Regions from separate parts of the Herbaspirillum sp. WGmk3 genome, predicted to be linked through region 1. Evidence: predicted binding sites of a transcription regulator. Region 1 holds the regulator's gene; each other region holds the start of a gene.

Region 1 (2,191 bases):
CTGCGCCAGGAAGAGGGCAAGCCGCTCTCGCGCGATGAAATCGAAGGCCGCCTCAACAACCTGCTGCACGAACTGCAGATCGAGAAGCTGCGCGAAAGCCAGGCGCTGTCGCTCTCGGGCGGTGAACGCCGGCGCGTCGAGATCGCCCGCGCACTGGCCACCGATCCGCGCTTCGTGCTGCTGGATGAACCGTTCGCCGGTATCGACCCGATTGCCGTGATCGAGATCCAGCGCATCGTGCGCTTCCTGAAGGAACGCGGCATCGGCGTGCTGATCACCGACCACAACGTGCGCGAAACGCTGGGCATCTGTGATCGCGCCTACATCATCAACCAGGGCACGGTGCTGGCCAGCGGCAATCCGGAAGAGATCATCGCCAACGAGTCGGTGCGCCGCGTGTATCTGGGCGAGCATTTCCGCATGTAAGCGGTGCAGTCGGCTTGCCCGATACGCTTGAAGAAATACAGAGTGCACATCACGTAATACGCAACAAGCAATACGCAATACGCAACGACCGGCAGAGCAACCAGCGGGCCACGCCGCTTTCAGAAAGACAGATGAAACAGTCGCTCCAGTTACGTACCTCGCAGCACCTCGCATTGACGCCGCAACTGCAGCAGTCGATCAGACTGTTGCAACTGTCGACGCTGGAACTGCACCAGGAACTGGAACAGATCCTCTCCGACAATCCCCTGCTGGAACGCCTCGACGACGCGCTCGACAATTCGGTACGTCTGCTGGCCGATGGCGCGGTCTCCAATTCGCCCTCCAGCGGCGTTGCCGAAACCAGTCACGAAGGCAGCGGCGAAGCGGCCCCGGCCGCCAGCGATGGCGATTCCAGCTTCGACTACCAGGACAACACGCCGGAAGCCGGTGTCACGGGGGATGCCGACTGGAGCTTCGACGACGTCGCGCGCAGCGGCAAGTCGCCAGACGATGACGATGCCCGTCCGCAACTCGAAGCGCACGAACTGACCCTGCGCGAACACCTGCTGGAACAGATCCGCGTGACCGCACGCACCCTGCGTGATCGTGCGCTGCTGGAACTGCTCACCGATGCGCTGGACGAGAGCGGCTATCTGGAAGAGCCGCTGGAAGACATCCACGCACGCCTGCCCGAAGAGCTGGGCATCGACATGGAAGAGCTGTCGATTTCGCTCAAGCTGCTGCAGAGCCTGGACCCGGCGGGTGTCGGTGCGCGCAGTGCCGGCGAATGCCTGGCCCTGCAGATCCGCCGCCTGCCCAAGATCCCCTTTGTCACGCGCAAGCTGGCGCTGAGGATCGTGGAGGATTACCTGCCGCTGTTTGCCCAGCGCGATTTCAACAAGATCAAGAAGGCCCTGGATTGCGATGACGAAGACCTGCGCGAAGCGCAGGCCGTGATCCGCCAGTGCCGTCCGCATCCGGGTGCGGAATTCGCGCGTGATGCCTCGGACTATGTGGTGCCGGACGTGATTGTCAAGCAGACAAAGAACGGCTGGCAGGTCATGCTCAACCATGAGGTCATGCCCAAGCTGCGCGTCAATGCGATGTATGCCAGTGCATTGAAGCAAGCCAAGGGAGAAGGTTCGCTGTCGTCGCAGTTGCAGGAAGCCAAGTGGCTCATCAAGAACATGCGGCAACGTTTCGATACAATTTTGCGCGTCGCGCAGGCTATTGTGGAACGTCAAAGAAACTTCTTTTCACATGGGGCAGTGGCCATGCGCCCCCTTGTGCTGCGTGAAATTGCTGATACACTGGGTCTACACGAGAGCACCATCTCTCGCGTGACGACTCAGAAATACATGCTCACTCCGCATGGAATGTTTGAGTTGAAATACTTCTTCGGTAGCCATGTCGCGACTGAAACCGGAGGTGAAGCTTCCTCCACCGCGATACGGGCGCTGATCAAACAGTTGATAGGAGCCGAGAACCCGCAGACCCCATTATCCGATAGCAAGATTGCGGATATGCTGGCAGAACAAGGCATGGTGGTCGCGCGACGCACAGTCGCCAAATACCGCGAAGTGTTGAAGATTCCGCCGGTCAATCTCCGCAAGTCCCTCTGAGTTTTTCCTCAGTTTTTCTGCAGTACCGTTGCTGTGTTCAGGCAAGCATCCGACTGATGCCCGCGCCATCTGACACGAAGACCGTGCCCGTGGTACAGCTGCAGCAGGATCGATTGCACGAACCTCCAGTGACTTCACGATAG
Region 2 (2,191 bases), on a different contig from region 1:
GCCGATGAGCTGCGACATGAACGACACGCCACCGCGTCCGCCCAGCGCCTGCAAGCCGAAGATGCCCGCCGCCAGTCCGCCCCACAGTCCGCACAAGCCATGCAGCGGCCACACGCCCAGCACATCGTCGATCTTCCACTTGTTCTGGGTGCGGGTGAACATCCACACGAAAATCGCCCCCGCAATGCCGCCGGTAACCAGTGCACCCAGCGGATGCATCAGGTCCGAGCCAGCGCACACCGCCACCAGGCCGGCCAGCGGGCCGTTGTAGGCGAAGCCGGGATCGTTGCGGCCCATCAGCAGCGCCACCAGCGTGCCGCCGGCCATGGCCATGAGCGAATTCATGGCGACCAGCCCATTCATCTTGTCCAAGGTCTGTGCGCTCATCACGTTGAAGCCGAACCAGCCCACCGTCAGGATCCACGCACCCAGGGCCAGGAAAGGAATGTTGGACGGCGGATGCGCCGCCACCGCGCCTTCCTTGCTGTAGCGGCCACGGCGTGCGCCCAGCAGCAGGACCGCAGGCAGCGCGATCCAGCCACCCACCGCGTGGACCACGATGGAACCGGCGAAGTCATGGAACTCCGCGCCGAAGGTGGCCGCCAGCCAGGCTTGCACGCCCAGGTGCTGGTTCCACGCGATACCTTCGAAGAAGGGATAGACCAGTCCCACCAGCACCGCCGTGGCGATCAGCTGCGGATTGAATTTGGAACGCTCGGCAATGCCGCCCGAGATGATCGCCGGGATGGCCGCCGCGAAGGTCAGCAAAAAGAAGAATTTCACCAGCTCGAAACCGCTGCGCTCGGCCAGCGTTTCGGCACCGGCAAAGAAGCTCACGCCGTAAGCCACGTAATAGCCGATGAAGAAATAGACGATGGTCGACACCGCGAAGTCGGCCAGAATTTTCACCAAGGCATTGACCTGGTTCTTCTTGCGCACCGTCCCCAGTTCCAGGAAGGCAAAGCCGGCATGCATGGCCAGGATCATGATCGCCCCCAGCAAAATGAAGAGGGCGTCTGCGCCGTTTTTGTGATCGTCCACCAGAAAATCTCCCAAAAAGTGTGCAAGGAAATGCTAGAAAGCCACGACTAAAGCAATTTCCGTTCCATTTTGGGGAGAATCTTGCAGAGGATTGATTTGAAAGGATTTTATTGGTGCGTCTGTGCAAGGGTAGCTTGAGCCTTGCATGAATACTGTGCGTTTGTGGTGGGCGGGAAACCAGTCAGCCGCATTTTGGTGCAGACATGAAAAGCCTCGTCATTTTCATGTAAATCACGTCATTTTGCGGATTGGGCCACTCCGGTCAGGCTCGGTCACGCGCCTTTCATGGAACGGTCATACTAGATTGCTAAATTGCAACTCCCTCTTTGCTTTACCACCCTCACAGGAGTTGCCATGCCCGACCAGAATTCGCCCGCCGATCATCGCCGTCGCCGCTTCCTGCGCGACACGGCCGCCACCGCAGTCGGCAGCGCCGCAGTGATCGCCAGCCCTGCCGTACTCGCCGCCACGCCCGCCGCCCCCGCCATCGTCACCTCCGAGCGCCTGCGCCCGCAATTCCCCGGCGGCATCATGAGCGGCGATGTCACCCGCGACAGCGCCATGATCTGGGCGCGCGCCGACCGCAATGCGCGCATGCTGGTCGAGTATTCCACCCGCGAGGATTTCAGCAACCCGGTGCGCATCGCCGGTCCCACCGCACTGGCGCGCGAGGACTACACTGCCCGCGTCGACCTGCGCGGGCTGCCTGGCGGCCAGCGTGTCTACTACCGCGTGCGCTTCCAGGATCTGGTGCATGAGTCCGCACTGAGCGAACCGCTGACCGGCAGCCTCATGCTGCCCGCCACCACGCCTGCCCAGGCGCGCGACATCACCTTCGCCTTCTCGGGCGACGAAGCGGGCCAGGGCTGGGGTATCAACGAACAGTGGGGCGGTTATCGCGTATATGAAAGCATGCGCCGCTTCCGTCCGGATTTCTTCATCCACTCGGGCGACCAGATCTATGCCGATGGTCCCATCCAGGCCGAAGTGAAGCTGGAGGACGGAACGCTGTGGCGCAACGTGGTGACCGAAGCCAAATCCAAGGTCGCGCAGACCCTGGACGACTATCGCGGCAACTTCGCCTACAACATGCTGGACGCCAACAAGCGCCGCTTCGCCGCCGAGGTGCCCTTCCTGGTGCAGTGGGATG
Region 3 (2,191 bases), on a different contig from region 1:
ATCAGCGGCGAGAGCGTGAAGAAATCAATGGCACCCGCACGCACCTGCGAGAGCATGTCGGTATCGGTGCCCAGCTGGTTGTTGGGATAGAGCTGCAGTTCGATGCGGCCCTTGGATTGTTCCGCGATGGCCGCGGCCATTTCCTTGGCGCGCGCATTCATCGGGTGTGTCACCGGCAGATTGTTGGCGTACTTGAAGGTGAACTCGGCCGCATGCGCGGAGGTCGGTACCAGGCCGGTAGCGGCGGCAGCCGAGGCCACCGAAGCCGTCTTCAGAAAATGGCGGCGCGTGATCTTGCCAGTGGATTGTTCCATCTGCTTGTCTCCTGTCTGTCTGTTTGTAATTTTGAAAATCGCTGAATCCGGCGCTACCAGGGGTGCTGGATCGGGCGTGCAGCTCCCTGTTCCGGGTGGTCAACACTGCCTGTGCCTCGACAGAGCAAATTGGATGCCAAGCCTCCGGTCTTCCCTTGTCGGCATGGCGCTCCCCCTCTCCCTCAACGGCACTGCGCCTGTATTCTCTGCGATAAGGGCGGGCCTGTACAAGCGCGCAATCATCGCCGCCGCCATTTATTTGCGCGCAGCGTGACTGCGACACCTGTCGCAGAAGTGTCGCTGCACTGTCGCAGGCGTCGACACCTGTTCATGCTGCTCACCGGCAATAGTGCTGCCTGCTGGCTGCTGCAGCGCAATGATTTACGTTAACGTAAAGTACGTGATATCTTCATGCGGTCGGCGGGCACTGCCCTGTTCCGTTGGATTTTTCCTGCATGTCGGGAATGAGCGGGCGGCCTGCCGGACACATCAGCACGCATCAACATCAACAACAAAGCGAGACCCGGCGCGGCTTTGCGCCGGCACTCTCAGGAGACGGGCAAGATGCAGGCCGGCACCTGGCGCGATGTGCCATCACCGGCTGCGCGATGCCGAGGCAAGGGACCTTCGACACCGGCTGCATGCGGTGGTGCGAGCGGTCCTGCGCGTGGCACCGATTTTGCATATTGCCCCTGTGTGTAACGGAGCGACCCCGCTCCATTGACCCCGTGACTACGGACACAAGGACAACCCCATGACTGTTTCTGCATCCTCACCCTGCATCACCGGCTGGAACCATTCGCAGTTCGGCAAGCTCGACGGCATCGATCCGGAAGTGCTGATCGGCCAGGTCGCCAAGGCCGCCATCGAACACGCAGGACTGCAACCGGAAGACATCGACTCGGTGCACTTCGGCACCTTCAATGCCGGTTTCCTGTATCAGGATTTCCCTTCTTCGCTGGTCCTGAACACGCTGCCGCAGCTGCGCTTCAAACCCGCCACGCGCCTGGAGAATGCCTGCGCCACCGGTTCGGCGGCGATCCATTCGGGCCTGCAGGCGATCAAGGCCGGCGAATCGAAACACGTGCTGGTGATCGGCTTCGAGAAGATGACCGAGCTGGCTACCGCGCAAGTGGGCGAGGTGCTGCTCAAGGCCTGCTACGCCAAGGAAGAAGCGGGCATTCCGGGTGGCTTTGCCGGGGTCTTTGGCAAGATCGCGCAGAGCTACTTCGATCGCTTCGGCGACCAGTCCGATGCGCTGGCGATGATCGCGGCCAAGAATCACAAGAACGGCATGGTCAATCCCTATGCGCACATGCGCAAGGATTTCGGTTTCGATTTCTGCCGCACGGTCTCCGACAAGAATCCGTATGTGGCCGGTCCGCTCAAGCGCACCGACTGCTCGCTCATTTCCGATGGTGCAGCTGCCCTCGTCATCAGCGCTGCCGATGTGGCCAAGTCCATGCCGCGCGCGGTGCAGTTCCGCGCGGCGGTCCACGTCAATGATTTCCTGCCGCTGTCGCGCCGCGATCCGACCCGCTTCGAAGCGGCCGAGCTGGCCTGGAAGAAGGCGCTGGGCGCAGCCAGCCTGAGCCTCGATGATCTGTCGCTGGTCGAGACGCACGACTGCTTCACCGTGGCCGAACTGCTGGAATACGAAGCCATGGGCCTGGCCCCGCACGGCCAGGGCGCACGCGTGATTGCCGAAGGCATCACCGCCAAGGATGGCAAGCTGCCGGTCAATCCGTCGGGCGGGCTGAAGTCCAAGGGCCATCCGGTCGGTGCCACCGGTGTCTCGATGCACGTGATGGCGGCCATGCAGGCATCCCATGATGCGGGCGACATGCAGATCGCCAATGCGCGCTATGCCGGCGTGT
Region 4 (2,191 bases), on a different contig from region 1:
CGCAACACGCAAACCCCCATCCTGTTCAAAACCCAGCAATTAGATATCAGCCCGGCCGATACCTCATGCCTGAAAACCTATAGCCAACATATGGCAAACAACATAGCGCCCGGGGCGCCACCGGCCAGCCACAGTGTAGCCAATTCCCGCCCAGGGGCGAGCACCCAATAAAAATGCCGGATCCGAAGACCCGGCATCGCCTTGATGCTGCAAGCAGCCGGATCGACCGGACGCTTAGAAGTGATACTCGGCGCGCACCATCGGGGTCTTTGCCAGCGAACCCGCCACGTTGCTCGGGTTGCCGAACTTGTTGCGCCAGTATTGATACTCCAGACCCACGCGGAAGGTGTTCTTGCCCATGCCCATCGTGGTACCGAGGTCATACATGATCTGGCCGTCGAAGTTCAGCTCGGGCGCAGTCGGACCACCGAACTCGTTCTTGCCCTTGGACGCGATGTAGTTCATGTAGCCTTCGAATGCCAGCCCGGTCGAACCCAGCGGGATGCCCCAGGCCAGGTTCAGCATCGGGTGCGTGTCGTAGCTGTAACGGCTCGACACACCGATCGGCTGGTTGCTCTCGAACAGCGCCAGCACGCTCACGTTCAGGAAGCCCGGCACGTCCAGCATCAGGGTCGGACCGACCACCCACATGCGCTTCTTGGAAGCGTAGCTCTTGTCATTCTTGGTGTTCCAGTCAAAGCCCAGCGTCAGGCCGACACCGCGTGCCGGGCCGAAGGACAGGTCCTTGCCGCTGATCTTGCCGATGTCCAGGGTATTGCGGTAGACGATGTAGGCTTCCTGCGCATTGTCATCCTTGCTGTCCGACATCAGCAGGTCCACGTTCAGGAAGTTGGTGCCGTACTTGTAACCGCTGGCGTGCTGGAAGTTGATGATGTTCTTGGTGATGTCCTGCGAATTGAAGGGCTCGGCAAACTTCGTGCCGTAACGGTAGCCGATCGAATTGTCCGACCAGTCAGCCGCCTGCGCCGACATGCTGCCGGCCGCCGACGCGACCACGGCTGCCATCATCCAGTACTTCCCCTTGATACCCTTCTTCATAAGTTTCTCCCTGTGTTGCTTGTCTAAAAAAATGGCGATTGAACCGGAGCCCGGTTCGCATATCGTGACGCCCTGCACTCTCCCCGTCACGGCATGGAATCCGCACCCCTCGTGTGCTTGCCCTCGTCAAATCAGGTCTGGCAAATGGCTGACCATCTGGCCGACACCCACACCGACCGGAGCGTTTACGCAAAGCCCGTGCCAGCCCCCAAGCTGGCCCTGTGCGCCTGCGATCGCCTGCCTCCGAAGTGCCTGATCGATTGCCCGCAACGCGAGCCGCACATCGCTGCATCGAGCGATGCGCCCCGCGCGCCGGGGCGCAATCCTAGCCGAGTCCCGGCACTTTCCCAAGCCCTCTTCCAGGACTTGGTTGCATGGTGACTCGCATTGTCGACAATCGTGGCAACGATGTGCGATCCGACAAAAATGCCCAGGAGGCGCATGCCGTCTGCCTTACAGCGCTGTAAGCCAATTTTTTTTAGTGCATTTTTTTCTACTTAGGTGCAGACAAGCACCAAATTGTCGCAAATGAATTTTTTGATTGTCGACAAAACGAAAAGCAGCTGTCGATCATCGGCACCACCCCTTGCCGACGGCGTGACGCCCGTCAAGGCCGACAAAGCGGAGCAGACGCGAACCGCAGGAGGCTTGGCACATTAAATGCTATTGAAGCTCCGGGATCTGACATTCAAACGAACAAGGAAGGAAGTCCACCGTGCATTCCAGCAAGCTCTTCAAACTCGGCACCACCGTTCTCGGCCTGGTACTGGCCGCCAGCTCCTCGCTGGCGCTGGCACAGGAAACCAAGGTCAAGTTCCAGCTGGACTGGCGTTTCGAAGGACCGGCCGCCCTGTTCCTGGTGGCCAAGTCCAAGGGCTACTTCGCACAGGAAAAGCTGGATGTCACCATCGACGCCGGCAACGGCTCCGGCAATGCGGTCAACCGCGTGGCCTCCGGCACCTATGACATGGGCTTTGCCGACATGGCCGCCCTGATGGAATTCACCGCCAACAATCCCGATGCCCCGGGCAAGCCGGTGGCCGTGATGATGGTCTACAACGACACGCCGGCCGCAGTGTTCTCGCTCAAGAAATCCGGCATCAAGAAGCCGGCGGACCTGGCCGGCAAGAAG

What was found. The regulator sigma-54, encoded in region 1, starts transcription at its own class of promoters, with help from an activator protein. The targets are predictions, from matches to a motif close to TGGCANGNAANCTGCTTT.
Region 2: a site for sigma-54 is predicted at 1,091-1,108, ahead of MKD49_RS20735 (ammonium transporter). Genes of this name have one in related genera too.
Region 3: a site for sigma-54 is predicted at 983-1,000, ahead of MKD49_RS05705 (acetyl-CoA acetyltransferase). Genes of this name have one in related genera too.
Region 4: a site for sigma-54 is predicted at 1,246-1,263, ahead of MKD49_RS13255 (outer envelope protein). Genes of this name have one in related genera too.

The regions. Positions count from the first base shown of each region.
Region 1 is NZ_JAKYWT010000008.1:19,032-21,222, reverse strand. Features, by position in the region: gene lptB (LPS export ABC transporter ATP-binding protein) at 1-426, shown strand, start outside; gene MKD49_RS24230 (RNA polymerase factor sigma-54) at 558-2,048, shown strand.
Region 2 is NZ_JAKYWT010000005.1:483,709-485,899, forward strand. Features, by position in the region: gene MKD49_RS20735 (ammonium transporter) at 1-1,041, opposite strand, end outside; gene MKD49_RS20740 (alkaline phosphatase) at 1,396-2,191, shown strand, end outside.
Region 3 is NZ_JAKYWT010000001.1:1,309,364-1,311,554, forward strand. Features, by position in the region: gene MKD49_RS05700 (TRAP transporter substrate-binding protein) at 1-314, opposite strand, end outside; gene MKD49_RS05705 (acetyl-CoA acetyltransferase) at 1,069-2,191, shown strand, end outside.
Region 4 is NZ_JAKYWT010000003.1:284,388-286,578, forward strand. Features, by position in the region: gene MKD49_RS13255 (outer envelope protein) at 235-1,059, opposite strand; gene MKD49_RS13260 (ABC transporter substrate-binding protein) at 1,775-2,191, shown strand, end outside.